Regions from separate parts of the Staphylococcus sp. CoH_129_LAB_1 genome, predicted to be linked through region 2. Evidence: predicted binding sites of a transcription regulator. Region 2 holds the regulator's gene; each other region holds the start of a gene.
What was found. The regulator Rex, encoded in region 2, represses fermentation and respiration genes when NADH is low (regulators of the CRP and FNR family bind a similar motif). The targets are predictions, from matches to a motif close to TTGTGAAATATTTCACAA.
Positions count from the first base shown of each region.

Region 1: AC2FB1_RS09880 (anaerobic C4-dicarboxylate transporter family protein) is a predicted target of Rex. The motif match lies at 9,482-9,499, and genes of this name have one in related genera.
Region 3: AC2FB1_RS06510 (citrate synthase) is a predicted target of Rex. The motif match lies at 1,253-1,270, and genes of this name have one in related genera.

Region 1 covers NZ_JBXWKZ010000037.1:202-11,385, reverse strand. Annotated here, with positions in the region: gene AC2FB1_RS09915 (antibiotic biosynthesis monooxygenase family protein) at 1-87, opposite strand, end outside; gene AC2FB1_RS09910 (sterile alpha motif-like domain-containing protein) at 154-360, opposite strand; gene AC2FB1_RS09905 (amidohydrolase) at 482-1,663, opposite strand; gene betA (choline dehydrogenase) at 1,901-3,607, opposite strand; gene betB (betaine-aldehyde dehydrogenase) at 3,744-5,234, opposite strand; gene cudC (choline uptake/conversion transcriptional regulator CudC) at 5,478-6,032, shown strand; gene AC2FB1_RS09885 (BCCT family transporter) at 6,114-7,736, opposite strand; gene AC2FB1_RS09880 (anaerobic C4-dicarboxylate transporter family protein) at 8,161-9,453, opposite strand; gene AC2FB1_RS09875 (hypothetical protein) at 9,615-9,860, opposite strand; gene AC2FB1_RS09870 (CHAP domain-containing protein) at 10,082-10,891, opposite strand.
Region 2 covers NZ_JBXWKZ010000004.1:11,346-22,529, reverse strand. Annotated here, with positions in the region: gene AC2FB1_RS02195 (sucrose-6-phosphate hydrolase) at 1-811, opposite strand, end outside; gene AC2FB1_RS02190 (LacI family DNA-binding transcriptional regulator) at 893-1,840, opposite strand; gene AC2FB1_RS02185 (ammonium transporter) at 1,942-3,186, opposite strand; gene AC2FB1_RS02180 (sulfurtransferase TusA family protein) at 3,296-3,520, opposite strand; partial or broken gene AC2FB1_RS02175 (YeeE/YedE family protein) at 3,538-4,629, opposite strand; gene AC2FB1_RS02170 (redox-sensing transcriptional repressor Rex) at 4,776-5,414, opposite strand; gene AC2FB1_RS02165 (ABC-F family ATP-binding cassette domain-containing protein) at 5,660-7,597, shown strand; gene tsaD (tRNA (adenosine(37)-N6)-threonylcarbamoyltransferase complex transferase subunit TsaD) at 7,928-8,953, opposite strand; gene rimI (ribosomal protein S18-alanine N-acetyltransferase) at 8,946-9,371, opposite strand; gene tsaB (tRNA (adenosine(37)-N6)-threonylcarbamoyltransferase complex dimerization subunit type 1 TsaB) at 9,383-10,048, opposite strand; gene tsaE (tRNA (adenosine(37)-N6)-threonylcarbamoyltransferase complex ATPase subunit type 1 TsaE) at 10,029-10,490, opposite strand; gene ilvD (dihydroxy-acid dehydratase) at 10,937-11,184, shown strand, end outside.
Region 3 covers NZ_JBXWKZ010000016.1:39,177-50,360, reverse strand. Annotated here, with positions in the region: gene AC2FB1_RS06515 (amino acid permease) at 1-990, opposite strand, end outside; gene AC2FB1_RS06510 (citrate synthase) at 1,339-2,457, shown strand; gene icd (NADP-dependent isocitrate dehydrogenase) at 2,493-3,764, shown strand; gene AC2FB1_RS06500 (response regulator transcription factor) at 4,002-4,712, shown strand; gene pnpS (two-component system histidine kinase PnpS) at 4,712-6,409, shown strand; gene polA (DNA polymerase I) at 6,591-9,221, shown strand; gene mutM (bifunctional DNA-formamidopyrimidine glycosylase/DNA-(apurinic or apyrimidinic site) lyase) at 9,237-10,109, shown strand; gene coaE (dephospho-CoA kinase) at 10,131-10,730, shown strand; partial or broken gene AC2FB1_RS06475 (hypothetical protein) at 11,051-11,184, shown strand, end outside.

The sequences.
Region 1 (11,184 bases), on a different contig from region 2:
TTGAACATCATTATTTTTTTCGATAGAAATATTTTGATTTCCTTTTTCTTCTACTACATATGTTTTATAACTATCTGTTAAAATCATTTCTTTTTCCTTCATTTCTAAACCTAAACTAGCTTTAAGCTATCAATTTCAAAATATATCTTTCTTTTATAATCCCTCATATAATGATAGAGAACGTTTAACGATTTCTAAGAATTCATGATCTTGCATCGCTATATTTGTAAAGTAATCAAGTATATTTTCCGCAAGATATTCATGTTTTGGAAAATTTTCATCTTGATTTATCCATGTGGCAAGTTCACCTAATGGGGTCTTATCATCGACAAATCCTTGCATAAAATCATAGAAAGTCATTAACTCACCCCGATATTAAGATATACGCTAATACTATCATGACATATACTTTAATACTAGAGTATAGACTTATCACCACTCTATAATCGTAGGTTTATGCTTTAAATATACGTATTTTCTATTAGTTTCTAGTTAGATAAGTTAATACAACTGCACCTACTGCTTCTGCAGCAACCAACATACTTGATTCATCTATAGTGAACTTAGGATGATGATGAGGATAAACTTTACCGTCTTTAGGTTTCGCACCTGCATATATAAATGTGCTTGGCAATGTTTTAGCGTAAAATGCAAAGTCTTCAGATGGTGGTTGAGGTTCGCATACTTCTACGCCTATAACATCATCTAATTTTGCTTGTTTAATCGTGTCTGCAACATATTCAGTAAAGTCTGGATCATTATATAATGCAGGATAATCTTTACTAAATGTAAACTCACAATTTACGCCAAACGTTTCTTCCAAACCATGAACCATCTGTTTTAAAGACGTTTCGATACGATCACGTGTATCATCTGTCAATGCACGAACGTCTCCTTCAATAGTTATTTTGTCTTTAATAACGTTAAATTGTCCTTTACCATCGAATGAGCCGATTGTTACGACGCCCGTTTCAAATGGACTAATCCGACGTGATACTACCGTTTGAGCAGTCGTTACAAAATGAGCTCCGGCTACAATTGCATCATTTGCTGTATGTGGAGAAGAACCATGCCCTCCTTCACCTTTTACAACTAATTTAAAATAAGAACGTCCTGTTTGAACATTACCCTTACGATAATAAACTTTACCGGAATCCATATTCGTCATCACGTGGGCACCTAAAACATGATCAACGCCATCTAATACGCCATCTTCAATCATGCCCTTTGCACCACCTGGTGGCATTTCTTCAGCTGGTTGATGAATAATAATCACTTTACCATTAAATTGTTGTTTCAATTCTATCAATGTTTCTGCCAAAATAAGCATATATGCTGTATGCGCATCATGACCACACGCATGCATTACTCCATCATTTTTAGAGGCAAATGATACACCTGTATCTTCCTGAATTGGAAGCGCATCAAAATCAGCACGAATGGCAATAGTTTTACCAGGTTTGCCACTATCTATCGTTACCTTCACACCATTTTGTCCTATATTAGTTTCTACTTTACACTCTTTACTTTTATAAAAGTCTGCAATATATTTAGGTGTTTCTGTTTCATGAAATGATAACTCTGGATGTTCATGTAAATGTCTACGGATATCGATCATACGTTTTTCCTTATATCGCAAACGTTGTACTAAATCTTTAATCATCTCATTTCACTCCTTTTCATTCATTATATGCTTTTACATATTAAAAATGTTGTAGAGCGATTAAAAAAAGAAGTGGAATAGAATTTATTCTTAATTCATTACTCCACTCCTCATAAGGATGACTTTATATACAGTACTTTTTATAAGCATACAGCATTTCAGTCAACTATGATGCAATTATTTTATAGATATGTGTATGCTAACATTTTAGACTTGTTTTATTATTAAGACTTTTATTTAATGTTTATAATACGGATCAAATTCCATTGCTCCAGCCTTTTCATCACTAACACCATGTTTATAATAATTAACGTATTGTGGTTCTAATGGTTTTCTACCGCGAATGATATCTGCCGCTTTTTCTGCAAGCATTAGCACCGGTGCATGGATATTACCATTTGTTGTACGAGGCATTGCTGATGCATCAACGACACGTAAATTTTCCATGCCATGAACTTTCATTGTTAAAGGATCTACAACTGACATAGGATCAGACGCTGGACCCATTTTAGCACTACATGACGGATGTAGAGCAGTTTCTCCATCTTTGCGTACCCAATCTAAAATTTCTTCATCTGTTTGTACAGATGGTCCTGGTGAAATTTCACCACCGTTAAATGGATCCATCGCGTGTTGAGATAGAATATTACGCGCAACTCGAATAGCTTCAACCCATTCTTGTTTATCCTCTTTAGTTGAAAGATAATTAAACACAATACTTGGTTTTTCAAATGGGTCTTTAGATTTTATTTTTAAGCTACCACGAGAATTGGAATACATTGGTCCAACATGAACTTGATATCCATGCGCAACCGGTGCTTTTTGTCCATCATATCTAACAGCGATAGGTAAGAAATGGAACATTAAATTAGGATATGCAACTTGATCGTTTGATCTCACAAAGGCACCGCCTTCAAAGTGGTTAGAAGCAGCTGCACCTTTACGTGCAAATATCCATTGTAATCCAATCCAAGGCATACGTTTTACATCTAAACTTGGTTGTAATGAAACAGGTTGCTTACATTTATGTTGAATATATACTTCTAAATGATCTTCAAAGTTTTCTCCAACACCTGGTAAATGCATGCGTGGTTCAATGCCTTTTGATTTTAAGAATTCGGCATCTCCTATACCAGATAATTGTAATAATTGTGGCGTATTAAATGCACCACCTGAAAGAATCACTTCCCCTGCCTTTACAGTATGAAGTTTACCATTACGTTTAAAAGTGACACCCGTTGCTTTATTACCTTCAAAATGAATTTTTGTAACAAATGCTCGTGTTTTAACTGTTAAGTTTTTACGTTTCATTGCTGGACGTAAGTAAGCACGTGACGCTGACACACGTCGTCCATTATGTACTTGACTATCAAATGGACCAAATCCTTCTTGTCTATAGCCATTCACATCTTTTGTTTTATGATAGCCTGCTTCTACACCTGCATCAAAGAATGACTTAAATAATGGATTCGTTGCTGGTCCACGTTTTAATTTAATAGGACCATCGTGGCCTCTAAATTTATCGTATGGTGCTGCTCCAAATGTCTTTTCTAATTTTTTAAAATATGGTAAACAATGTGCAAAGTCCCATGTTTCCATACCTTCTGGTTCAGCCCAACCTTCATAGTCCATTGGATTACCACGTTGATAAATCATACCGTTAATTGAGCTAGAGCCACCTAATACTTTACCTCGTGCGTGGTCAACTTTGCGTCCCATGTGAGGTTCCTCTTCTGTTTGATATCTCCAATCATAAAAAGGATTACCAGATGGAAACATTAATGCTGCTGGCATTTGTATAAATAAATCCCATGGATAGTCACTTCTACCCGCTTCTAATACAAGCACGTCTTTATCTTTATCCTCAGACAAACGATTTCCTAATACTGAGCCAGCACTTCCACCGCCGATAATAACATAATCATATGATTGATTTTTACTCATATCTTTTCCGCCCTTTCTTTTAAATTTAACTTTCCATTTTTTATATCGTTTTATGTCATACACTCGTTCTATTCAAAATAAGAGGACCGTAAAATTGTCACTCTTACGGTCCATGATTAATTGTTCAAACCATCATTTATTTACTAAAGAAATTTACTGGTTGTGGATTTGTATTGGTAAGTACGTGCTTAGAAATGAGATATTCTTCTAATCCTTCTTTACCTAATTCACGACCTATACCAGATTGTTTATAACCACCCCATGGTGCTTGAGCAAAGTATGGATGGAAATCATTAATCCAAACTGTACCTAATTTAAGTTTGTTAGCAACACGTTGTGCTTTTCCTATATCTTTAGAAAAAACAGCCCCCGCTAAACCATAAATAGAATCATTTGCGAGTTTGATTGCTTCTTCTTCACTATTGAAACCTTCTATTGTAACAACAGGTCCAAATACTTCTTCTTGAACAATACGCATATGAGTCTCGCAATTTGTAATAACTGTAGGTTCAAAGAATAGACCATCTTTTAAATCTTCTCTATCTGGACGTTTACCACCAGTGGCAATGGTTGCACCATCTTCTTTAGCTACTTCCATATATTTCTCAATTTTAGAGCGATGTTCTGAAGAAATAACAGGTCCCATTTCTGTATCTTCATCGAATCCATTACCTAATTTAATTTTTTCTACACGTTCAATTAATGCTTTTTCAAATTTATCTTTAATATCGTTATGCACTAAAATTCTTGAACCTGCTGAGCATACTTGTCCTGCATGGAAATAACCACCATTTAAAGCTTGATCTACTGCCAATTCAAAATCAGCGTCATCAAAAATAATATTAGGGTTTTTACCACCAAGCTCTAAGGCGATGTTAGTCACATGGTTAGCAGCATTTTTCATGATATGTTTACCTGTTTCAATGCCGCCAGTAAATGATACTAAATCTACCTCTTCATGGCCAGATAACGTATCACCAATTTCTTCACCACTACTTAATACTAAATTAATTACGCCTTTAGGAAATCCAACGTCTTCCATTAATTCAAAAACACGAATTGTCGTAAGCGGTGTGATTTCACTTGGTTTCATGACAAGTGAACAACCTGTCGCTAATGCAGGTGCGATTTTCCATGAAGCCTGTAATAAAGGATAATTCCACGGTGTAATTTGAGTCACCACGCCTACAGGTTCTTTTATGATTTTACTTTCTGTATCGGGAATTGGAGAATTAATTATTTCTCCTCCATCTTTGTCAGCTAAACCTGCAAAATAATTAAACACATTAGCGATGTCATCCATGTCTGCGTATGACTCTTCTAAAGTTTTACCAGTATCTAACGTTTCTAATTTTGCTAGTTCATCGCGATTTTCCGTAATTTTGTCAGCGATTGCTCTTACCTTTTTACCTCTGACTTCACTTGTTTCTTGTGACCACTCGCCATTTTCAAATGAACGGCGTGCAGCTAAAATAGCTTGTTCTGCATCTTCTTTTGTGCCTTCTGTAACAGTAAAAATTACTTCTTGATTATATGGATTTATAATATCTCTGGTATTCTTTTTTGAACTTTCAACCCATTCTCCATCGATATATTGGCGATTAGACAAATTTTTTACAAGTTCCATCATCTTACCTCCGTTAAGTTTGTTAAATTTTTATTTAACGAATTTTACAAAGTTAGCTTAGCATATTTTTTATAAGTTTGCAAAATATCGTTTTTTGTATCATTTTCAATATATCCAAAATTTAAATTTTAATAGTAATTGAAACTGTATTTTGAAACTCATAAGAAAAAATCATATAATGGGTGAGAATATAAAAATGTGATAGTCAATCACTTCTTATAAAAAGCTTAAGGGAGGTGCCATATGAGCGATTCTAATCATGTCAATCAGAGAATTGAAGAAGCTAAAGATTTAGTAATTAATTCAATTGGCGAAACCATGGATTTGTATGGAACAAATAGAAGTGTTGGTAATTTATACGGTACAATGGTTTTTGAAGGTAGTATGACACTTGATGAGATGCGTGAGCATTTACAAATGAGTAAACCTAGCATGAGTACTGGAGTAAAAAAACTACAAGAGTATGATATTGTTAAACAGCAATTCACACGTGGTAGCCGTAAACAGCATTTTGTTGCTGAGAAAAATTTTTTCAATTTTTTCCGAAATTTCTTTACACAAAAATGGGAACGTGAAGTCGATACAAACTTAGAAGCAACAAAAAAAGCAGAAGCCATTATAGAAGAGCTTTCTAAAAATAATGATTTAAGTGATGAAGAGCAAGCGACAGTTGATAGTATCCAAGCTCAACTTAATCACACAAAGTTATATTGCAAATGGTTAGAAAATCTTAGTTATGCAATTGAATCTGGAGACATTTTCGAACATTATCCCATTCCAGAAGAAAGTGATTTGTAGAAGTTTATATTTGTAAATACAACAAACCCCAAGCGATAGAGTTTAATATCTAAAGCTTGGGGTTTGTTGTATTATTAACTATTATAAATTATCGTCTTCAGGATCTGCTTTAACTTGTACAATTCGAAGTGAACGTCTTTCTACTTCTTTTAATTTGTCTGCTCTTGTTTCTAATTTAATTCGATCTTTATTAAGCGTAATAATAAAGGATATCATCATAAATACAAAAATGAATATGAGCGGCACACTTGCTAATAATGAAGCAGTCTTCAACACTTCTAAGGCTCGCTCTCCACCAACTAACATTAATGAGAATGGTAATAAGCATAAGGCGAATGCCCAGAATAAACGATTCGCTTTTAATGGTTCCCCTATGACTTTCTTTTGAGAAGCAGCTGCTAAAATGTAAGAACCTGAGTCAAATGTAGTTGCTAAGAATAAGAATGCTGAAATTAAGAATAAGACAATAATAATTGGTGCAACAGGAAGTTGATGCATGACTTCAATAATTGTTGCTTCGGTACCATGTGCATTTAAGAAATCAATAACATTAAATTGTCCGCTGATTTGTAAATACACAGCGTAATTACCAAAAATACCGAAGAATAATACACAACCTAATGTACCGTATACGATAGTTCCTAATATTATCTCTTTAAGTCGACGACCTTTTGAAATTCGAGCAATAAATAAACCTATAAATGGCGCATACACAAGCCACCATGACCAATAAAATATCGTCCAGTCTTGAGGGAAATTGGTTTCTTTGCGATGATTTATACCTCCAAATGGTTCCATCCAAGTTGCCATATGGAAGAAATCACGCATCATATTCCCAAAACCAGTTAATGTAGTTTCCATAATAAATATTGTTGGACCTACAATAAATACAAATGCGAGTAATAAGAATGATAACCACACATTGACATCACTTAACTTTTGAATTCCTTTTTTCAATCCAGTATAAGAACTAATGGCAAAAATAACAGTGATTGTAAACAGTATCACTGAACGAATAATCATATTATCTCCATCAATTCCCGTCAACCGCTCAATACCAGAAGATATCAATGGTACACCTAGTGCTAACGAAGTCGCTGCACCACCTAGTAATCCAAAAATAAATAAAATATCTACAAGCTTACCTAAAAATTTATCAGTTTGTCCTCTAAGGACTGGACGACAAGCTTGACTAATTTTGTAAACGGGTTGTTTTTTCACAAAAACCAAATATCCAATAGGTAATGCAGGCAATACATAAATAGCCCATGCAATAGGTCCCCAATGAAACATTCCATATTGTGTTGCATATGTAAGAGCTTCATCAGTCATTCCTTTAGCGCCATTAGGTGGCACTTGATAATAAAATGCCCATTCAATGACACCCCAATACAAAATATCTGAGCCTATTCCTGCACAAAATAGCATTGAAGCCCAACTAAAATTATTAAATTCCGGTTTATCACTTGCTTTTCCTAACGTCACATTTCCATAACGTCCAAAAGCAATATAAAGTACAAAACATAGTATTGCTAATCCTATAAATAAGTAAATCGAACCAATTGAATTAGAAATTGCACTATTAATATCTGTGATTACTTTCTCACTTGCACTTGGAAACACCATCATAGGTATGACTGCTGCAAGCAAAACAATTACAGTACCTATGAAGGTGGGCCAATCCATAACTTTTTCTTTTTTCAATTAAGTTCCTCCTCTAAATTTGATATGTATGTCTTTTAGTCATTTTTAATAAAATGAATAATTCATATGATGACAATATCTAATATTAAATAAAAATGCAAATTACATTCATAAAATCATTTTAATGAAATTGAATAATTATATATTTTCTTTCTCTAAACTGATTAAACAATAGCCATGTCAGTAGTGTTAAATTAAAAATAAACGTTCCTAACAAATTTTATATTACTCTCTATTTGAATTTTTATTCATTTTCAATGAATATATATTTATTTGTATTTTTTATCAATAAATGAAAAAAATAAGAGAAGAATACCATTCGCATTCTTCTCTTCAAAGTTCAAAATGACCCGACAAGACATGTCATTTATTTAATTTTTAAGAAAATTTAAACACTTTCATACTATCCTTACTCTACCATCATCTAATATCCTAGTATGATTTTTATAATAAAACCAACAAGAACTGAAATACCTATCGCAAAGAAACCTGGAATAATAAAACTTGTAGGTCGTGTACGTCCTGTTTCATCTAAGTTAACCGCAAATAATAATGTGGGTTGCGCTGGTATCACAAAGTTAACATTTAAAGTTTGTACCATTGCTACAAAATACATTGGTGGAATGCCCATACTCATAACAATAGGTACCATAATCGAAGCTGTTGCAGTTTGTGAAATAACAATCATTGCTACTACAGCTACAAGAATAATCACTAGCCATGGCATACTTTGAATAGTTTTACCAATATCATTTTGAATAATATTTAAATTGTGAGGTGCATTAAATACTGTTGCCCCTAACCATCCAGGCCCAAGTACTGCGAACAGTGCACCAATAGCAGATTGTGTAATATTTGAAGAGAGAATATCACTTGTATTTACTTTTAACATGAGTAAATTTACCGCTGCGCTTAGATACATAAAGAACTGAACAATCTCTGTCATTGAAACGGCAACTTCGTTTCCATTCACTCTAAACGACGGCATGAGTTGAGGAAAGATCCCAAATGTAAGAATACCGAATACACACAACACAAATGCCAAAACACCTAATTTTACTCTAGCTGAAAACACATGGTTTACTTCAACATCTGGTGTATGAGCGATTTCACTTTCAGTAAGTGTACTTTTACGACCTATAAATGTACAAAATACGCTTAACATTAACATAGTAATTAAAGACGTAGGTAAGACAACACTTAAATATTGCCCCATTGAAATGTCATGACCTGCAAGCACTGAAATAATGTATGCTGTTGCTGATGCAGCTGGACTACAAAGTAAGGCTAAATTAGCAGTTAATACTGAAGCAATAAGCGGTCGCTTGGGTTGGATTTTAGCTTTTACTGCCGTTTGAGCAATAATAGGTTCTAATGATAAAGCTATATTTGCCGTCCCTACTCCAAATACAAAGACAAAAACAATCACAGGTGCGATAAAAATAATTGATTTTGGAAAACGTTCAATAACTTTCGAAGCAAGATACACGAGATAGTCGATTCCACCAGTTGCTTGTAACGTTCCACCAGCGATACCTATCGCTAGAATAATTAATACTGCCGTTACTGGTGCTGAACCTGGCGGAAGATGAAACCCAAAAATCATAATGAGTTGTGCTACAATTGCAAAGATTCCACAGCCTAAAGCTCCTGCCGTGCGTAATCCTAACATAATAGCTAAAATCATTATGATAATTTCTACTATAAATAGTAGCATTAGAAAGACTCCTAACTTTAAAACATTATTGTGATTTTTTTAACATACATATTTTATCACTTTTAATTGTTAAACGTATATATTTATATAATTTTTGTTAATTTATATTAAATAACATTAAGATACCCTTAAAAGCCAAATTAACTTTTAAGGGCAATTTATCATTTATGATTTTTATACTCATTCTTGAGTGATGCACGACCTTCTTCATCATATACTACATCATCGTCAGTATGACCTTTAGCCATCTCAAGGTTTTTTTCTATTCGTTCCTCTTCTTCTTTCTTAGAACGATTTTTATAAAAACGTTCTTCAAAAAGTGAACCCCAAATGAGGCCAAATATAACACCAATCGTAATTATTATAATTGCGATAACTAGGATCCATTGAATTACTCCTAATGCCATTGTGACTCACCGCCTTTTATTTAAACACTATGCGAAATGATAGTTATATATTTCCCTTTATAAGGCTTTTTAAATCATATTAACTTTATTTTTATATATAAAAAAAGAGCAAGATAGAACTCTTTACGAATTCATATACTCACTCTTTTCGAACACGCTTTGTAGCGCTTAATATCTATATCATTTAGTAATTATCATTCATAATTTGTCGATTTTTCAAATTATGAAATGTAATTATATGAGCTTGCTTGACTTGCTGAAATTGTACGTGTAGATACTACACCTACGCCTTGATAGTTCATTTCAGATACTGTAACAGAACCATCACTATTTACACTTTCAACATATGCAACGTGACCATAACCACCTTGAGTTGTTTGCATCACAGCACCTGCTTTAGGTGTATTGTTTACAGTATAACCAGATTGCGCTGCTGCGTTAGCCCAGTTATTTGCATTACCCCAAGTGTTACCGATTGAACCACCAACTTTGTCATATACATAATATGTACATTGACCCCAAGTATAGTAATTCGCACCTGAATTTGTTTTACCTGAAAATGCTTTTGTACTTGTAGTAGTTGATTGTGTTGTTGGCGCTTTTTGAGTTGTTACTTTCACATTCTTATCAGATGTTGACGCAGTGTTAGCGCCTAATCCACCATTATTGTTAGCAGATTGTGTAGTTTGAACTTGATTATTTGTTGTATAAGATTGTGTTGAATTTGATTGGTTATTGTTGTAGCCATAGCTATAACTATAGTGGTAATTATTGTTATTAGCATTATTATAGTTGTAGTTATTGTTTTGATAACTTGATTGTTGTTGACCATGTTGTGCTAATGATGGATTCCAATTGCCTTTCCAAGTGTAATGATAATTACCTTGTTGATCAATTGTATAAGAGTAGCTATATGAAGTTGGGTCATTAGGGTTATATCCATTATTTTCCGCTGCATGTGCGTCATGATGCGCAAATCCAACTGTAGCGATTCCGGCTGTGGCGATAGTTACTGTAGCGATTTTTTTCATAATTAAATATCCTCCTAGAAATTTAAAACATTCTTTCTCAATTTATCACGTGGCTACCTTCAAATGACATCTCAATATCCAATTACTTGAAATAATTTTTTCTCGTTAATTAACGACAAGATATACTTTATCAGATGAACAAGCATTTGTGGGCGTTGTTAATACCTTGTAATTGAATCATAATAATGTAACGCTTTTTGTAATTAAATCTCTCATTTATTACATAGTCTAAAATGCTGTATTATCAATCTTTTTACTAATTTAATCAACAGTGTTATTACATGTAGCGTAAT
Region 2 (11,184 bases):
CTAATGTATCGAAATTTAAATGACCTATTATATAACCAGATTGATAAATATTTCTATATTTTTCACCTTTTCCTTCAATACCTTGAGGACTAAAAATTATAACATCATGGTCATTTAAACTAAAATAGTCTGGACATTCCCACATATAACCAAAATCTTCTAATTCTGTTTTAATTTCTCCCATACATTCCCAATGATCAATCTGTTGGTTCATCATTTTGTACAAAAGTAGACGTCCTAATCCTTGTTGAGTTTGCACACCTAGTATTGCGTAATAATCTTCATGATGTCTAAACACTTTTGGATCTCTAAAATGACTTGTGTATCCTTCAGGTTGATGAGAAATTACAGGCTTATTTAATTTTTCGATTGAACCATCTTGTGTTACTTTTGCAATCATTTGACTCGAATATCTTTTCCATTCTTCATCACGATGATTACCTGTATACATATAATATAAGTCTCCTTCAAATTCAAAAGCACTTCCACTGTATACTCCATGACTATCATAAAGCGTATCAGGCTTTAATATAGGACCATGTGGTTCAAACGTCACTAAATCTTTACTAGTATAATTAAACCAATATTTCAATCCATGTACAGCTCCTAATGGAAACCACTGATGAGATACATAGTATGTTCCGTTATAATATATCAATCCATTAGGATCATTTAATAAACCAGTTTCAGGTTGAATATGATAGTGTTGACGATAGCGTGATTGTTCTATTCGATGCTTTAACGCTTCTAATTGATTTTTGCTAATATCTTCAATGCGTCGATAGCGTTGTTCTCTTGACCACTCAGTCATATTAGTCCTCCTAAATAATTAATATTTCTTATATTTTATCATTCAACATGGTAACGGTTCCATAATTAAATAATTATCTCCTTAAAAATTTATAGGAATTGTTATACTTCTATTTGTTTCATTAGAAAAAATTAACCGTTGTAATTGTCGCATTGCTTCTTGCCCTGCTCTCAAATAATTAAAATATACTGTTTTTATTGCTGGAGATACAAGTTGTGTCATTGGATCTCCACCGAATCCATATATCAATGGTTTTTGTTTAGAGTCGTTTAAAGAATAATATTTATGTATAGCTAAAGCAATGGAATCAGTAGCCCCTATCGCCACTTCTATATTAGGTAAAGTATCTAAAGCAGTTGCAACATCACGTCTAGATTCTTCATATTTAAATGACGTTACAAATAATTTAGGTTCAATACCATGACATACAAGACCATCTATAATTCCTTGTTTACGCTTTATTCCCACGGCTATATCATCTTCATTTACACTGAAAAGGCATACTTTTTGATATTGAGATTTTCCAATTTCATTTCCAACTAAATATCCTGCTTGATAATCATTGTGAATAACACTATGCATTTCACTATAATCTTGTCCGACAAGGATAACTGGAACATTGATTTTATGAATTACATCTAAATGCTCTGGCGTAACAGTCGTTGCCATTAAAATAATTCCATCTACTTTACTTCTAGAGAATGTTTCTAATGCTTCAATTTCAGCATTCACTTTTAAACCAGTATAATTTAACAATAACTGATAATTTAGTTCTCGGCATACTTCAGCAATACCACGCACAGTTTCATCTACAGCATGAGAATTCATGCGTGGAATAATAACACCTATTAGATTTGTATGTTTAGCTCTAAGACTTTGAGCAAATTGATTAGGCTGATAATCATGCTCTGTAACAATACGATTTAATTTTTCTTTTGTTTTAGGACTAACCGGGCCATTATTTAAAAAGCGGGAAACCGTACTTTTAGATACTCCCGCTAACTTTGCGATATCTGATATATTTTTCACTAGACTTATCACCTAAATTAACACATATTTAAAGTTTATTTTATCATAACATGATTATCTTAAAATACTGATTTCTAAAAAGAATCTAATATCCAAAAAACTCAATATCTTTTATAAAGTTTATTTAATTCTCCATAAAAATATGCTTTTTCACCATGCACAAGTTGATCTAATCCAGAAATATCTTCTTCAATTGTAGTAGCAAGAGGCATGAATTTAGCTATTACTTTGCCAATAATTAACGTTAAAATAACTGTATAAGCAATCACTCCTATCACTGCAATAAATTGTATTAAAATGGTATATACATCTCCAGTATAAATAAATCCGTCTATAATATCTTTATTGACTTTATGTGATTGAAATGCTCCTGTTAGTATTGCACCGATCACACCTCCTACACCATGAATACCAAACGCATCAAGTGTATCATTATATTTTAATTTTTCTTTTATAAAGTTTACGACGAAATAACATAAGATACTGCCAACCATAGAAATGACATAAGCACTTAAGTAGTTTACAAAACCAGCTGCTGGAGTAATTGCTACAAGTCCTGAAAGCACTCCTGAGAGTAAACCTAGTAAACTCAACTTTTTAGTTAATAGATATTCAAATATCAACCAACTGAATGCACCCCCGCTTGCAGCGATACTAGTATTGACAAAAGATACTACTGCTATATCATTTAAAGTATAAGCACTTCCTGTATTAAATCCATACCATCCCATCCAAACAAGAATTCCACCTATAAGAGTAATAAGTAGGTTATGTGGTTGTAGTTTTTCTGTTTTTTTACCGTTACCTATCATTATAGCTAATACTAAGCCGGAAACACCTGAAGTAATATGTATAACTGTACCTCCTGCATAATCTAAAGCATCTAATTTTTGAATCCAACCACCACCCCATACCCAATGGGCTACGGGGCTGTAAATCATAATCACCCATATAAATATAAAAATTATAAAAGGAATAAATCGCATCCGTTCAGCAATTGAACCTGATAAAATGGAAACCGCAATGGTACAAAACATCATTTGAAATAACATGAATAAGGCAAATGGAATATGTGGGCTAAATTGAACATTCGTATTAAATCCTACATGTTGCAAGCCAATAAAATCAAAATTACCTATCCAATCATTCCCATGACCAAAGCTAAGAGAAAATCCAATAACCACCCATGTAAATGTAACAATAATAATAGCAGCCATACTTTGCATAACTGTATTTAAAACATTTTTAGATTGCACTAACCCCCCATAAAATAGGCTTAATCCCGGTGTCATTAACCATACTAATAAAATACATAAAAATAAAAAAATTGTGTCATCCATCTTCATTTATACCACTTCCTTAAAAACATCATAATTATAGTTTTTAAGAATGGCAAAAATGAGTTAGAAAATATGACACAATTAGTTACATAACATTACACTGTTAAATGAAGTTTTAAGCTGTTTGAATTGTAATTGTCCATGAAGCATCATCCAGTTGCTCATAGTTTGTTACAGGATAGCCTTGTTCCGCTGCCCAGTTTGGAATCGCTTCAGTTGCTTGAGTGCAATCAAAGTCTATTTTTAATTCATCTCCTTTTTTTAATGTTTCCATTTTCTTTTGTGCTTCAATAAGTGGAAATGGGCATACCATTCCAACTGTCCCTAATTCGTATAACATATACAATCCTCCAATGATTATGTTGTTTGAGTTTGTTTAGATACTTGAGTAGACTGAGCTGTTTGTTTTTGTGCTTGTTTCATTGGTCTTACAAAAATAAAGTAACTCATAAACAAAGTACCTAATATCATAGAAGCTAAAGCAATCCAACCTTGCCAACTTAGTGTTGCAGTTGCCATTAATCCATTACCAATGGAACAACCGCCAGTAACTGAGGCACCAAATCCCATGCATATACCACCAATAGCACTATTTCTAATAGTAATTTTATCTGGTAAACGCCATTTAAATTCTTTTGCTCCTCTAGCAGCGATATATGAGCCAATAAATATACCTAATACTAAAAAGACGCCCCAGTCGATAAATTGTAAATCTCCACTCATTAAAAATTGAACAATATGTGCTGATGGAGTAGTGATACCTAATCCATCTTCACGTCCAGTAGAATAACTCATAGGCCATGCTAATAAAGCAATCAATCCTACAATAATTCCAGCTACAAATGGATGATAACGCTTTTCAAATAAATAATGTCTTATTCCTGAATATCTTTGCTTTAATTTCGGAACAGCAACTTTCGGCTTTGGTTTACGCAATGTACGTATAACTAAGAATAATGTCAATACTGTCAATATAATCACTAATACCCAACTAGGTATTCCCATTATTTGTGACATACTTGCATTCACATTTATTGGTTTATTAATTTTATTCATTAAAGGTAATAAAATTCCAGCTTTTGTAATTGTTGCAGATAAAGCATACATGATTAACGCGACCCAACTACCAATTAAACCTTCACCAGCCCGATACCATGTGCCTGTTGCACAACCTCCAGCAAGAACAATTCCAATACCAAAGATAAAAGAACCAACAACCGTACCTATTACTGGGAATGTCTGATGTGAAATCGTTAATATACCAAGATTAGTTAATATGAATTAGCCTATACTTTGTACTGTTATTGCAACTAATAAGGCATAAAACATTTTATTATTTTTTTGAACGTACATGTCTCTAAATCCACCAGTTAAACAAAAACGTGTACGTTGCATAACAAAACCTAATAATAGACCCACAATTAACCCACTAATTATCATCCAAGTCATAAAAAACACCCTTTTCCGATTGTTTTACTAAGGTATTATGATTGATTGATCTATTTATTTCAACATTTTATGATTAAAATAATATATTTATATTAAAAAAACTAAAATGCAAATACATTCTAGCTTTTTAATATAATAATTTAACATTAATTTGAAGAGTTTTTCATAAAAAATAATAGTGATTGTAATTCGATACCCAAATCAATATGATGAACTTGAACATCGCTTGGTACATCAATTCTAGCGGGTGTAAAGTTTAAAATCCCTTTTACATTCGCCTTAATAAGTCGATTTGAAACTGATTGTGCCACACTTCCAGGTGTAGTTAGAATTACCACATTAATATTCTGTTTTTGAAGTTCAGATAGAATATCATCAATATGCTTAACTGTTACTTTTCCAACTTGTGTACCAACAATATCTTTATCAATATCAAATGCTGCTGTAATTGTCATTTCATCATGTATTGAAAAATTGTAAGTAAGTAACGCACGTCCTAAATTCCCCACACCTACAATAGCAATATGAATATTATTACTATCACTAATTTCCGTTTTAAAGAATTCTAAAAGACTCTCAACATTATAGCCATATCCTTTTTTACCTAACTCACCGAAATAAGAAAAATCTCTTCTTATCGTAGCTGATTCGATATCTAAAGCCTCACTTATTGTTTTAGAACTCACACGATCAATACCTTTTATTTTCAAAGAATTAACAAATCGATAATATAAAGGTAACCGTTTTAACGTAGCACGCGGTATCTTTGAATGATTCTGAGGCATATGTAATGTCCCCCTTTTGTTTGAACTTTTTAATCTATATATTCAAACTAACTAGAGCGCAATTAGTTATTATAATGAAATATATATCCTGCCTATTATGGATACTGCAATATTATACCCTAACCTATTTCAAAAATAAATATCTTAGTTCCCTAATAATACCTTATCCTGTAAAATGATATAATAATGTCAAATTTAAAGTTAAATAAATGTGATTGTTACATATATAGAAAGGTGAAACTTGAATGATACTTTTACAATTAAATGATATTTCAAAATCGTTTGATGGTGAAGATATATTTAATCATGTTAATTTTGAAGTTAAAACTGGAGAACGTATTGGTGTAGTTGGAAGAAATGGTGCTGGAAAATCAACATTAATGAAGATTATTGCAGGTGTTGAAGACTATGATAGTGGCCATATTTCAAAAATTAAAAATTTACGTATTGGTTATTTAACTCAACAAATGACGCTTGATTCTTCTCTTACTGTAATTGAAGAAATGTCAAAACCATTTGAACATATTAAGAATATGGAAAAGCTTATTAATGATGAAACAGATTGGCTAGCCGATCACGTTGATAGTTATGATTCAGAAGATTATAAACAGCATATGGAGCGTTATGAGTCATTATCTAATCAATTTGAACAACTTGAAGGTTATCAATATGAAAGTAAAATTAAAACAGTATTACATGGTTTAAACTTTACAGAAGAAGAATTCGATAAACCTATTAATGATTTTAGTGGTGGACAAAAAACACGTTTATCTTTAGCACAAATGCTTTTAAGTGAACCAGACTTATTGCTATTAGATGAGCCTACTAACCATCTAGACTTAGAGACGACAAAATGGCTAGAAGATTATTTAAAGTATTTTAAAGGCGCAATCATTATTATCAGTCATGACAGATACTTCCTAGATAAAATTGTAACTCAAATTTATGACGTTGCTTTAGGTGATGTAAAGCGTTACGTAGGTAATTATGAACAATTCATTACTCAGCGTGATAAATACTACGAATTAAGAATGCAAGAATATGAAAAACAACAAGAAGAAATTAAACGCCTTGAAACTTTCGTAGAGAAAAATATTACTCGAGCTTCAACAAGTGGAATGGCTAAAAGTCGTCGAAAAACATTAGAAAAAATGGAACGTATCGATAAGCCTATGTTAGACGCTAGAAGTGCTAATATACAGTTTGGTTTTGATAGAAATACTGGTAATGATGTAATGCATATTCGTAATTTAGAAATAGGTTATCAATCTCCTATTACAAAGCCTATAAATATAGAAGTAACAAAGGGAGACCATATTGCGATTATAGGACCAAATGGAGTAGGTAAAACGACACTTATCAAAACTATTGCCCAGCGTCAAAACGCTTTAAACGGAGAAATCACTTTTGGTGCTAACTTAAATATTGGATATTATGATCAAAAACAAGCAGAATTCAAATCAAATAAGACTATTTTAGACTACGTGTGGGATCAATATCCTATGATGAATGAAAAAGACGTTCGAGCTGTTTTAGGTCGCTTTTTATTCGTACAAGATGATGTCAAAAAAATTATTAATGATTTATCAGGCGGTGAAAAAGCACGCTTACAGTTGGCTTTACTCATGTTACAACGTGATAACGTTTTGATTCTCGACGAACCTACCAACCATCTTGATATAGATTCTAAAGAAATGTTAGAACAAGCATTAAAAGATTTTGAAGGTACTATTTTATTTGTTTCTCACGATAGATATTTTATTAATCAATTAGCAAATAAAGTATTTGATTTAGATAAAGATGGCGGTCAAATATATTTAGGTGACTATCAATACTACATTGAAAAAACAGAAGAAGCTGCTGCTCTAAGAGCATTTGAAACAGAACAGAACAAAGAAAATGATACTAATCCAAAAGAAATTGATTCATCTATCACTAGCTCATATGATTCTCAAAAACAACAAAAAAGAGAAATCAGAAAAATCGAACGTCAAATTGAACAATGCGAAGAACAAATCGAAAAATACGAAGAACACATTTCTCAAATTGATCAACAATTAACTCAACCTGATGTTTTTAATAATCCTAATAAGGCAAGTGAACTTGCTGAACAAAAATTGAGCATTGAACAACAATTAGAAAAAATTATGGTTAAATGGGAAGAATTACAAGAAAAAATTTAACAAGTTTAAGATAAACTAGTAAAAGCTTTAAATTTTACTAGTTTTTTATTTATTTTATTCACAATTTTATAAACTTATAAAACACTGATATCATGGTTATCCACGAACTTATCCTAGTTATCCACAACATTAACGACAATAATTTACATAACTTTTACACAACTTTTAAACTATATTCACATCTTCACCCACTTTTTATCCACAGGATATTAACTGTTTGTTGATAAGTACACACGTTCCCTATTGACATATTTAATAAATCACTAATCTAAGTAAATAAAAAAGTAATTGAAACATATTAGATTTTAAGTTCAATTACTTTTTACTTTATTATTCAACTGTGACATCTTCAATATCTATATTATTTTTTCCATTTAAGTCTAGTGCTGAAGTCACTTCAGCTTTATAGTAATAATATCCCGCTGCCCCAATCATGGCAGCATTATCTGTACATAGCTTAGGATTAGGTATTGAAAGTTTAATATTATTTTCTTTACATAAATGATCTAAACGTTCTCTTAGTCCTTTATTACTAGCTACTCCTCCCGCCACAATAAGATGTTGAACATTATAAGCTTTACAAGCATTAATGGCCTTTGTACTTAATACTTCGACAACACTATTTTGAAAACTAGTAGCAACATCTTCTTTTCTTATTTCTTCATTTTTTTGTCGTTGATTGTGTAACTTATTTATTACTGCGCTTTTTAAACCACTGAAACTAAAATCATAACTATCTTTTTCAAGCCATACTCTAGGAAAATGATAAGTGTCCTTTCCTTCCAAAGCGAGTTTATCAATAGCTGGGCCACCTGGATATGGTAAATCAATTGTTCTTGCTACTTTATCATAAGCCTCTCCTACTGCATCATCACGAGTTTCACCAATCACTTCAAAATTTAAATGCGATTTCATATAAACAAGTTCTGTATGCCCACCTGAAACGATTAATGCTACTAAAGGAAATATTAAGGGTTCTTCAAGATGATTAGCATAAATATGTCCTGCAATATGATGAACAGGAATGACTGGCTTATTATACGCAAATGCTAAAGCTTTTGCTGCATTAATTCCTATTAATAACGCCCCTATTAATCCAGGACCTTGAGTTACAGCTACGGCATCGATATCTTCCATAGTAGTATTAGCTGAAGATAATGCTTTATCAATTGTAGTCGTAATTCCCTCTACATGATGTCTACTAGCAACTTCAGGGACTACCCCACCAAAACGTTTATGACTTTCTATTTGACTAAGTACAATATTAGATAAAATCGTATTTCCATTTTTTATAACACTTACACTTGTTTCATCACAGCTTGTTTCAACCGCTAATATTAATATGTCTTTATTCATTTAAATTCACCCACATCACTAATGCGTCCTCGCCTTCTCCATAATAATTTTTTCTTTTACCACCATATTGAAATCCTAATTTTTTATACACATGCTGAGCTACTACATTCGTAATTCTCACTTCTAAACTCATCACATCACAAGTATGTCTGGCATAGTCCATGACATAATTAAGTAATAGCTGACCTAATCCATAGCCTCTGAATGATTCTTTGATTGCTATAGTTGTAATTTGAGCTTGATCAATAACTATCCATAATCCTAAATACCCAATAATTTCTTCTTGAAAAATAACAACAAAGTACTTTGCAAAGTTATTTTCATTCAATTCATGGTAAAATGCATCTATGGTCCATGAACTATCATTGAAGCTTTCTCTCTCAATATCAAAAACACTCGGAACATCATCGACTTGCATTGCCCTAATAGTTAATTGTTCTTTTGTTGGTTTAGCCAATGACGTTCCGCCTCTGATAATTTTATATAATTAGGTACAAATGTATGGATATTCTCAGGTTGATGAATCAAATGTTTCATTACCGTAGCATTAGGTAGTTTAGCCTCAATATCTCCATGTAGTAATCCAGATAATTTTTCTGTGTCTTCTCCTACAAAAACATAAGGCTGATTCAAATTATTAAGTTTTTTATGCAACGCTTCTAAAGAAATATATTGATCATTTTCGATAGTATTTAATTGATTGTTTTCATATTGATATATTCCTGTGTATACCGCTTCGCGACGGGCATCAAATATTGGTACAATAACTCTTTTATCGTCCTTATCGATGGTAGCCGCTAATGCTTTTAATGATGATACACCATATAATTTAGTATTCAAAGCATAGGCCAACGTTTTCGCTACAGTAACGCCTATTCTCACTCCCGTATAGGATCCTGGTCCTTGCGCAACAACAATCCCATCTAAATCTTGTATTTTTAGATTCGATTCATTAAACAAGCATTGAATGCCGGGCATAAGTTGACTAGAATGATCTTTTTTACTATTTGTTGTTTTTATGGCTAAAACCGTATCATCTTTCATCAAAGCAATTGACATAGGTTGATTTGAAGTATCAATTAACAGTAAGTTCATTTTCTACCTCTTCCTTTATTTTAGTATAATGATAACCTTTTGCTACTAAATTAATTTGTCGTTCTTTTTCATTTATAGTCGTAATATTAATCACTAAATACTCATTAGGAAGAAAATCTTGTATAAATTGACTCCACTCAATTACTGTAACAGCATCATCTTCAAAGTATTCATTAAATCCTAAATCTTCATCTGAATCTTCTAAGCGATAACAATCCATATGATGAAGTTTTAATTCCTTACCTTTGTATGATTTTATGATGTTAAACGTAGGAGAATTAATATTACGCTTCACTCCTAGATATTTACCTATAAATTGAGTCAACGTCGTTTTACCGGCACCCAAATCTCCATTTAATAAAATGACATCTTTTGAATTAATATACTTCATTAAAATTTCAGCAAAATGTTCCATCTCATTTAAATTCTTGATAGGTATCATATATTCTTCTCTCTCCTAATGTATATTTTACACATAGTTATTCTATCTAAATTCAACTTAATAATTGTATCAAACTTTGTTAAAAATTTCTCATTTGTAAATCCCAAATTACTAATTTTAATTGTTAGAAAATTCTAAAAATGATGTTGACTTTGAAAACAAACTAGTGTAAATTTAATTTATCGAAATTTTAAAACAATTCTAATTAATCAAATAACTATCCATTCAAGAAAGGAGTATAATAAAATGCAATCATTTACATATCTAGTAACACCACTTAATGACAATTTAATTATTTTATTATACTCTTCAGGGCTGGAACTTTAGTAGCTTAATTTACTAAATGTTTAAGTCCTATTTCTCATTGAATGGGACTTAAAAACGTCCCAAATTAATTGGGACGTTTTTTTATTTTAATCATTTATAAATATTTGGGGGAATGAAGAATGAGAAGTGACATGATAAAAAAAGGTGATCATCAAGCACCAGCGAGAAGCTTACTACACGCAACTGGAGCACTTAAAAGTCCAACTGATATGAATAAACCATTTGTAGCAATTTGTAATTCATATATCGACATTGTACCTGGACATGTTCATTTAAGAGAATTAGCAGACATTGCAAAAGAAGCTATTCGTGAAGCAGGAGCTATTCCATTTGAATTTAATACTATCGGTGTTGACGATGGTATTGC
Region 3 (11,184 bases), on a different contig from region 2:
ATGTGGCACACCTTGTTTATTAGTACTTCTAAATATAGTAGGCGCTTGTTTTTGTTCAGATAATCCAAATAACATACGACTATTTGAGAAGATACCACTATTACAAGATGAGGCAGCAGCAGTTAATACTACAAAGTTAATTAATCCAGCTGCAAATGGAATACCAATTAATGAAAACAGTCTAACAAATGGGCTCTCATTTGGATCTACTTTATCCCAAGGGATAATAGACATAATAACTGCTAAAGCACCAACATAGAAAATTAAAATTCTGATTGGTACTGCATCTATCGCTTTAGGTATTGTTTTTTCTGGATCTTTAGTCTCACCAGCAGTTACCCCAATCATTTCAATACCAACAAATGAGAATAAAGCCATTTGGAATGACATAAAGAAACCAGATGTTCCGTTGGCGAAAATACCATGTTTATAAAGATTAGTTAAACTTGCATGTCCAAATTGTGTTTTATATGCAAATAAAATCATTATTGCACCAACTATTATTAAAGCTATAATAGTTACAATTTTAATAATAGCAAACCAAAATTCTAATTCGCCAAATAATTTTGCACTTAATAAGTTAAAAACCATTAATATTAATACGCAAAACAGAGCAGTAATCCAGTTTGGTATTGTTGGAAACCAAAAGCTAACATATTTAGCAACTGCAGTTACTTCTGCCATTCCCGTTATAATCCAACATAACCAATATGTCCACCCAGTAACGAATCCTGCGAATGGCCCAATATACTCGTTTGTTACATCAGCAAATGATTTAAATCGAGTATTTTGTATGATGATTTCGCCAAGACCTCTCATAAACATAAATAGCATGAATCCAATAATGATATAGGTTAATAGGATAGAAGGTCCGGTTATAGCGATAGTTTGACCTGCACCTAAGAATAGTCCAGTACCGATAGCGCCACCGAGGGCAATCAATTGTACATGACGATTACTTAATCCTCTTTGTAATTTTTCTTCAGCCATAAGACAACTCCCTTACATTTGATTAATATTAATTATGCACTTATAAATTAAATTCGACAATTATTTTTCTAAATTTTTTTTAAAAATTTTATTAATATTGAGTTAATAAAAGGTAATCATTATTGATAAATAATTAAAATATTCATTATTTTCACACAAATAATCTTACTCTAAATAACCTTAAATAGCTTTATAGCAATGTTTATCCTCATTATAATAAATATTAATATTTTAATAATTTACTAATTAAAGTGCAAAGCATATATATAATTATTCACAAAACTTATGATTTTAGATATAATATTTATGAAAGCCATTACATTATGTAAAAGAAAAGGGGAATTACTTATGGCAGAATTACAAAAGGGTTTAGAAGGGGTTATCGCAGCTGAAACTAAAATTAGTTCAATTATTGACAGTCAGTTAACTTATTCAGGATATGATATTGATGATTTAGCTGAAAACGCTCAATTTGAAGAAGTTATGTTCTTATTATGGAATTATAGATTACCAACACAACAAGAACTTGACGAATTAAAAGAAAAACTTAAAAAATATATGACATTAAATCCAAGGGTATATAAACATTTTGAAGAATATGCTACTGATAATGTACATCCAATGACTGCACTGCGTACATCTGTTTCATATATTGCACACTTTGATCCCGATGCGGAAGAAGAAACAGATGAAAGTCGAAAAGATCGTGCCATTCGTATTCAAGCAAAAATTGCATCGTTAGTTACAGCATTTTCACGTGTACGAGAAGGAAAAGAACCTGTTAAGCCAAATTTTGATTTAAGCTATGCAGCGAATTTCTTGTATATGTTAAAAGGGGAATTGCCATCTGTTACTGAAGTTGAAGCTTTTAATAAAGCATTAATATTACATGCTGATCATGAACTCAATGCTTCAGCATTTACAGCAAGATGTGCAGTATCATCTTTATCTGATATGTATTCAGGTATTGTAGCAGCAATAGGCTCATTAAAAGGGCCTTTACATGGGGGAGCAAATGAACAAGTAATGAAAATGTTAGCAGACGTTAAATCACTTGATAAAGTAGATGATTATTTAGATAAGAAATTTGCTAACAAAGAAAAAATCATGGGATTCGGTCATCGAGTATATAAAGATGGCGATCCACGTGCTAAGTATTTAAAAGAAATGAGTCGAAAAATAACTTCTGAAACTGGACAAAGCGAATTATATGAAATTTCTCTTGCTATTGAAAAACGTATGCACGATGAAAAAGGGTTAATTCCAAATGTCGACTTCTTTAGTGCAACTGTTTATCATAGTATGGAGATTCCACACGATATTTTTACACCTATCTTTGCCGTGAGTCGTACTGCAGGATGGACCGCTCATATTTTAGAACAATATCGTGATAATCGAATCATTCGTCCACGTGCTAAATATGTCGGAGAAACAAATCGTAAATATGTATCAATTGATGAAAGATAAAATATTTGAAAAATTAATTTATGGAGGCTTTTATAATGGCAGCAGAAAAAATCACTAGATCAAATGATGAATTATTAAATGTACCGAATGAACCTATTATTCCTTTTATTATTGGTGATGGTATTGGTCCTGATATTTGGAAAGCAGCTAGTCGTGTTATTGATGCAGCGGTTGAAAAAGCATATAACGGTGAAAAGCGTATTGAGTGGAAAGAAGTGTTAGCCGGGCAAAAAGCATATGATCAAACTGGCGAATGGTTACCTAAAGAAACTTTAGATACAATTAAAGAATACTTAATCGCAATTAAAGGACCATTAACTACACCAATTGGTGGTGGCATTCGTTCTTTAAATGTAGCATTAAGACAAGAACTAGATTTGTTTACTTGTCTTCGCCCAGTACGTTGGTTTAATGGTGTACCTTCACCAGTTAAACGTCCACAAGATGTTGATATGGTTATTTTCCGTGAAAATACTGAGGATATTTACGCTGGAATCGAATTTAAAGAAGGAACTGAAGAAGTTAAAAAAGTTATCGATTTCTTACAAAATGAAATGGCTGCTACAAATATTCGTTTCCCTGAAACTTCAGGTATTGGTATTAAACCAGTTTCTAAAGAAGGAACTGAACGTTTAGTAAGAGCTGCTATTCAATATGCCATTGACAATAATCGTAAATCAGTAACATTAGTTCATAAAGGTAATATCATGAAGTTTACTGAAGGATCATTTAAACAATGGGGTTATGATTTAGCTCATAACGAATTTGCTGATAAAGTATTTACTTGGCAACAATATGATGAAATTGCTGAAAAAGATGGTAAAGATGCTGCAAATGAAGCACAACAAAACGCTGAAAATGAAGGTAAAATCATTATAAAAGATTCAATAGCAGATATTTTCTTACAACAAATTTTAACTCGTCCAGCAGAACATGATGTAGTAGCTACAATGAACTTAAATGGTGACTATATCTCAGATGCACTTGCTGCACAAGTAGGAGGAATTGGTATTGCTCCTGGTGCTAATATTAACTATGAAACTGGGCATGCTATTTTTGAAGCAACGCATGGTACAGCACCAAAGTATGCCAATTTAAATAAAGTGAACCCATCATCTGAATTGTTAAGTTCTGTATTAATGTTAGAACATTTAGGATGGCAAGAAGCGGCTGATAAAATTACAGATGCTATTGAAGCTACAATTGCTTCTAAAATTGTGACATATGATTTTGCTCGCTTAATGGATGGGGCTACTGAAGTATCAACTTCAGAATTTGCAGATGAACTTATTAAAAACTTAAAATAAAAAATATTATTATAATTTTTTATGATAAAACAGTCTGAGACCGCTCTTGATGTCTTAGACTGTTTTTATTCATTATAAGTTAATATCAAATCAAAAATAATAAAATATATTCTTAATAAATAGAAAATAATTAAAAAATGTTAAGTTTATGTAAATTCAATATGTTGTATGTTATTTTTATTTAAACTTCAGTTATAATAAAAGTGAGATTGTTAATTCTATTTAGGGAGGCACATCATGTCACAAAAAGTATTAGTAGTTGATGACGAGCAATCAATAGTAACGTTACTAAAATATAACTTAGAAACAGCAGGCTATATTGTAGAGGTAGCGTATGACGGTGAAGAAGCACTAGAAAAAGTTAAAGAGGTTAAACCTGAACTGATTGTACTAGATGTCATGTTACCTAAAAAAGATGGAATCGAGGTATGTAAAACGATTCGCTCTGATAAAAATCTTGTACCTATTCTAATGTTAACAGCTAAAGATGATGAGTTTGATCGTGTTTTAGGCTTAGAATTAGGTGCAGATGATTACATGACTAAACCTTTCTCTCCAAGAGAAGTTGTAGCAAGAGTAAAAGCTATTTTAAGACGTTCACAAATTGCTAATGAAGTGATTAAAGATGACGGGGATGATGAAGATATTATAATAGATAATATTAGAATACGCCCTGAATTCTTTGAAGTTTATCGAGATGATACTTTACTTGAACTTACTCCAAAAGAATTTGAGTTATTACTTTATCTTATAGAACGTCAAGGACGCGTTATTACTAGAGAACATATGTTAAATTCAGTGTGGAATTATGAGTTTGCTGGAGACTCAAGAATAGTAGATGTTCATATTAGTCATTTAAGAGATAAATTAGAAGAAAATCCTAAACAACCTAAGTTAATAAAAACAGTTCGTGGATTAGGTTATAAATTAGAAAGACCTAAAGCTTAATGATTAAATTTCATCATAGATTATTACTTCTACTATGTACAATAACTATCATTAGTTTTATAGGCTTAGGTGCCATTCTTCATCATACAATTTATCAAATATTAACTGAAACTCAAACTAAAGAATTAAATCATCTATCGGAAAATATTATAAATTTAAACAATCAAAATAAACAGTCAGATATTAAGCGTATAGCACAAAATCAAAATGTAGTTGTAGAAATTTCTGAAAATGGACATGTGTTATATCAAACAGGCAATGACCATCAAATTAATCATAATATCGATAATGCAGCTAATCCATCAAATATTATATATCATAAAAATAAAGATAAAGTTGATTATACGTACAAAAATACTGTAAATAACAAAACAATATACATAAGTGGTATTAATACTGAAATTTTAGAATTACAAAAAAATATGTGGAAGTATTTATCATTAATTGGAATCATTGTTTTAATTGCTATTTATTTAGCTGTAAGAAGTATCAATCGTACTTACATACGACCTATCAATGAAGTTACTTACGCAACATCGTTAATTGCTGATGGATATTATCATGTTAGAGTACCTGAAAGTAATGTAAAAGAAACAAAAGCATTATTTGTTACTACTAATGATTTAGCTAGACGATTACAAAAATTAAATAATAAACAAAAAATGCAATCTAATCGTCTAAAAACAACATTAGAAAATATTCCTAGTTCGGTATTAATGATAGATAAGCAAGGTGAAATTGTTGTTGCAAACCATGCATACTATGAGGTATTCAAACCGGATAGTAAAGTCGAAAACAAAGATTATACTGTACATTTAGACAAAGAAATTCAACATCTTATTATTGAGAGCTTTAAAATTGAAAAGCCGTTACATGAACAAATTGAGTTATACATTAATGATGTTCATCAAAAATATTTTGAAGTATCTTGCATTCCCATCTTAAGTAAATCAAAAAAGAAACTTCAAGGTATGGTTGTTGTGTTACACGACATTACTAATTTAAAGAGATTAGAGAACTTAAGACGTGAGTTTGTTGCAAATGTTTCACATGAACTTAAAACTCCAATTACTTCAATTAAAGGCTTTGCAGAAACTTTGATTGAAGGTGCAAAGAATGATGAGCAATCTCTTGATATGTTTTTAAATATTATTTTAAAAGAATCAAATCGTATAGAATCACTTGTCATGGATTTATTAGATTTATCTCATATTGAACAACAAACTGAAATTGAGACTACTTATGTAAATCTTTCAGAGTTAGCATGTAATACAATACATAATCTTCAGACTCAAGCTAAAAATAAAAATATCGCTATTATGTCTGAAATAGAAAACGATGTTATTATTGAAGCTCATGAAGGAAAGTTATCTCAAGTTATAACGAACTTACTTTCAAATGCCATTAACTATTCATATGAAAATAATAAAGTTATTGTTAGAGTTTACAGAGAAGATATAAAGGTTAATTTAGAAGTTCAAGATTATGGCATAGGAATAGATAAAAAAGATCAAAAGCATATTTTTGAGAGATTTTATAGAGTAGATAAAGCAAGAAGTCGTGATTCTGGAGGAACTGGATTAGGATTATCTATTACAAAACATATTGTAGAAGCACTTCACGGCGCAATCATGGTCGAAAGTGAATTGAATAAAGGATCACTATTTAGAGTGTCATTTATAGATAAAATTGAATGAAGATTTTTGTCCTACAAGTATAGATCACCTACATTTTAAAATATAGATTTATATTTTAAAATGTTATAGCGACCTATACTTGTAGGACTTTATATTTTATCAATTCGTAAAATATCGTTCAGTCGTTATGACTAAAGGTTTGTGCTAAAATATAGTTAAACTCATTCTGGAGGTTTAAAATTTGAATAAATTAGTATTGATAGATGGCAATAGTTTAAGTTTTAGAGCTTTTTACGCATTGCCACTTTTATCTAATAAAGCAGGTATTCATACAAATGCAGTCCTTGGGTTTGCCAAATTACTCGAAAAAATTATCAGAGAAGAACAACCCACGCATTTCTTAGTAGCATTTGATGCAGGTAAGACGACTTTTAGACATGCTAAATTTAGTGAATACAAAGGTGGGAGACAAAAAACACCACCTGAATTAAGTGAACAATTCCCATATATTCGCCAATTGTTAGATGCTTATCATATTAAACATTATGAATTAGAAAATTACGAAGCAGATGACATTATTGGTACGCTTAGTAAAGAAGCAGACCAAAATGGTTTTGAAACTATTATTGTGACTGGAGATAGAGACTTAACACAGTTAGCGACTCAAAATGTGACTATCTATTATACTAAAAAAGGGATTACAGATGTTGATTACTATACTCCAGAATTTATAGCAGAAAAATACAATGGTTTAAAACCTACACAAATTATTGATATGAAAGGTTTAATGGGAGATAATTCAGACAATATACCCGGTGTAGCTGGTGTAGGAGAAAAAACAGCAATTAAACTTTTAAATCAATTTGAGTCTGTAGAAGGCGTCTATGAAAATATCAATAAAGTATCAGGTAAAAAATTAAAAGAAAAGCTCGAACTCAGTCATGAAGATGCATTAATGAGTAAGGAACTTGCTACAATTAATTGTCATAGTCCGATTAAAGTAACTTTAGATGACACTCAATTAAATGATACCGAGGATAATCATGAAAAAATTGAACTTTTCAAGAAATTAGAATTTAAACAGCTATTATCAGATATAGATAATGAACCCTCTGAGTTAGAGCAAGAACATATTTCATTTGATATTTTACCTACATTTGAGTATGTAGATTTTAATCATCTTGATGAAGCGGTGATTCATTTTGAAATAGACGGTTCTAATTATTTAAAAGATGATATTTTAAAATTTGGTTTTTACGATAAAGAACGTTATATAGTTGTTGATATAGATAATATTAAAGATTATCCAGAACTTATTAAATGGTTGGAAAATGAGAACTCTAAAAAAGTAGTTTACGATGCAAAAAAAACATTTGTTATAGCACATAGATTAAATATCAATATTCAAAATATTGTTTTTGATGCGATGTTAGCAAGCTATATTATCGATCCATCACGAACTATAGATGATGTTTATTCTGTCGTAACAAACTACCACCAAAATTACGTTAAGGAAGATGTATCTGTTTATGGAAAAGGAAAAAAACGCCAAGTTCCTAATACTGAAATATTAAATACACATATTGCATCTATTACTAAATCTATTGATGCTGTGAAACCTCTAATGGAAAAAGAATTAGAATCACATCAACAAATGAACTTACTAAAAGATTTGGAACTTCCTTTAGCACGCATTTTAAGTGAAATGGAAGAAATTGGTATTTATACAGATGTGAATGATTTACAACGTATGCAACAAGAATTACAAGAGAAATTAGAATTGCTTGTTCAGCGTATTCATGATGCAGCAGGAGAAGATTTTAATATTAATTCACCTAAACAGCTTGGGGTTGTGTTATTTGAAACATTAAAACTACCTGTAATTAAAAAAACAAAAACAGGCTATTCTACTGCTGTAGATGTTCTAGAACAGTTAAAAAACGAACATCCAATCATTAATGATATTTTAGAATATCGTCAATTAGCTAAATTACAATCTACTTATGTAGAAGGATTACAAAAAGTCATTAGTAATGATAAACGTATACACACTCGTTTTAATCAAACATTAGCACAAACAGGACGATTATCTTCAGTTGATCCAAATTTACAAAATATACCTATTCGTCTTGAAGAAGGGCGTAAAATACGTAAGGCTTTTAAACCTACATCTGAAGATAGTGTTATTTTATCTGCAGACTATTCTCAAATTGAATTACGTGTGTTAGCACATATTACACAAGATGACAGTTTAAAAGAAGCATTTATTCATGGACAAGATATTCATACTGCTACTGCACGAAAAGTATTTAGTGTTGAACCGGAGGAAGTCACTGATTTGATGCGTAGACAAGCCAAAGCTGTAAACTTTGGAATTGTTTATGGCATTAGTGATTACGGCTTAAGTCAAAACTTAAATATTACACGTAAAGAGGCAAAAATATTTATTGACGATTATTTAGCTAGTTTCCCTGGAGTTAAGCAATATATGAGTGACATTGTTAAAGATGCCAAAGCCAATGGCTATGTTGAAACATTATTACATCGTAGACGTTATATTCCAGATATTACTAGTCGTAATTTTAATGTAAGAGGTTTTGCGGAACGCACAGCTATGAATACTCCAATTCAAGGAAGTGCAGCTGATATTATTAAACTTGCCATGGTTGAATTTGATAAACAAATTCAACATACTTCTTACAAAGCTAAATTACTCTTACAAGTACACGATGAATTAATATTTGAAGTTCCTAAGTCTGAAGTTGAAGAATTTAGTTCGTTTGTTGAAGATATTATGGAACATGCATTAGACCTAGATGTTCCATTAAAAGTAGACTCTAATTATGGTCCTACTTGGTATGATGCGAAATAGAAAGAGGAATGAATAATGCCAGAATTACCAGAAGTTGAACACGTTAAAAGGGGAATAGAACCTTTTATTGTAAATACTACAATTAAAAGTATTTCATTTTCTAAAAAAGTAATTGAAGGTAAAAGTCAGAATAAAGAAACGATTATCAAAGGAATGAATTTAGATGGTTTTCGTTTGAATTGCGAAGGCTATAAGATAATTAAAGTCGAACGAAGAAGTAAATATATTGTTTTTCATATTGAAAAACATAATCGTAAACGTGTGTTACTTAGTCATTTAGGTATGGCCGGTGGATTTTTCATTGTTAATCACCTATCTGATATAGCAATCCCCAACTATCGTAAACATTGGCACGTGATTTTCCATTTAAATAATGGGAAAAAATTAGTATTTTCAGATATACGTCGATTTGGTGAGATTAGAAATCTAAATTCATTTGAAGATTATCCTTCATTTTTAGAAATAGCGCCTGAGCCTTTTGATGCAGAAGCGTTACAACATTTTAATCACTATTTATCTCAAAAAAAAGTAGCGAATAAACCTATTAAACAAATGTTACTGGATCATAAAATCGTAGCAGGATGTGGAAATATCTATGCTTGTGAAGCATTGTTTAGAGCTGGTATTCATCCTGCTAGAAAAGTTAAAGAGACTTCTCATCAAGAAAGACAAATGCTCTTTTATTATGTGCAAGAAGTTTTAAAAGAGGGTATAGATAATGGAGGAACGAGCATTTCAGATTACCGTCATGCAGATGGAAAAACAGGAGAAATGCAATTACATTTAAATGTATATAAACAAAAAACATGCAAAGTATGTGGCCATGACATTGAACAAAAAGTAATAGCATCTAGAAATAGTCATTTTTGCCCATATTGTCAGAAATAAATAAAGTGAGCGGTGATACAAATGCCTAAAGTAATTGGATTAACAGGTGGAATAGCTACTGGAAAGTCAACAGTTTCTAAATTATTGTCAGAATATGGATTTAAAATTGTCGATGCAGATATAGCTTCAAGAAAGGCAGTAGAAAAAGGATCAACTGGCTTAGAACAAATTAAAGCCACTTTTGGTGATGAAGCAATCACGAGTGATGGAGAAATGAATCGACAATATATTGGAGAATTAGTATTTAATCATCCAGAAAAACGATTAGAGCTTAATGAGATTGTTCATCCTATTGTAAGAACGATTATGGAACAAGAAAAACAACAGTATTTACAACAAGGATATAATGTAATTATGGATATTCCGCTTCTATTTGAGAATAATTTACAAGATACTGTGGATGAAATATGGCTAGTCTACGCATCTGAAAGTGTACAAATTGAACGTTTGATGAAACGAAACAATTTAGACTTAGATCAAGCAAAAGCGAGAGTTCATAGTCAAATATCAATCGACAAGAAAAGTAGAATGGCTGATTATGTTTTAGATAATTTAGGAAGTAAATCCGAATTAGAAAAACATCTTAAGCAACTATTAATTGAAAAAGGGTACATTAATTAGTAATAAGGAGAAAGAGGTTGGGACATAATCCCTAGCAAAATAGCCAGTAAATGAGTGTATTATAAATTCATTTACTGGCTTCTTTATTTACAATACTACGTATTGTTGGCTCGCTTTCTTAGATGATAGATTCAGCCTGTAGTCTTCAGCTTGTTCTGTTCACACAAAAGTCTCGCCAAAATACTTTGTGTTTATATGTAATTTTACATTGAAATACTTAATACTTAAAAAATAAGATCCTTTCGTATCAATTAATAAATACCAATAAACTAAATTAACAAGGTTCCTTATATAAAGAATATAACATGACTTAACTTACTCTACTAATGGTACTCAATATTAGAAAACGAGCAACCCAATAAGTTGAAAATAATAAAAAATTTATGGAAAAGACAAGTTCTATATTATTTCAATAGAACTTGTCTTTTTCACTTATCCAGAAACTTTATGTCTC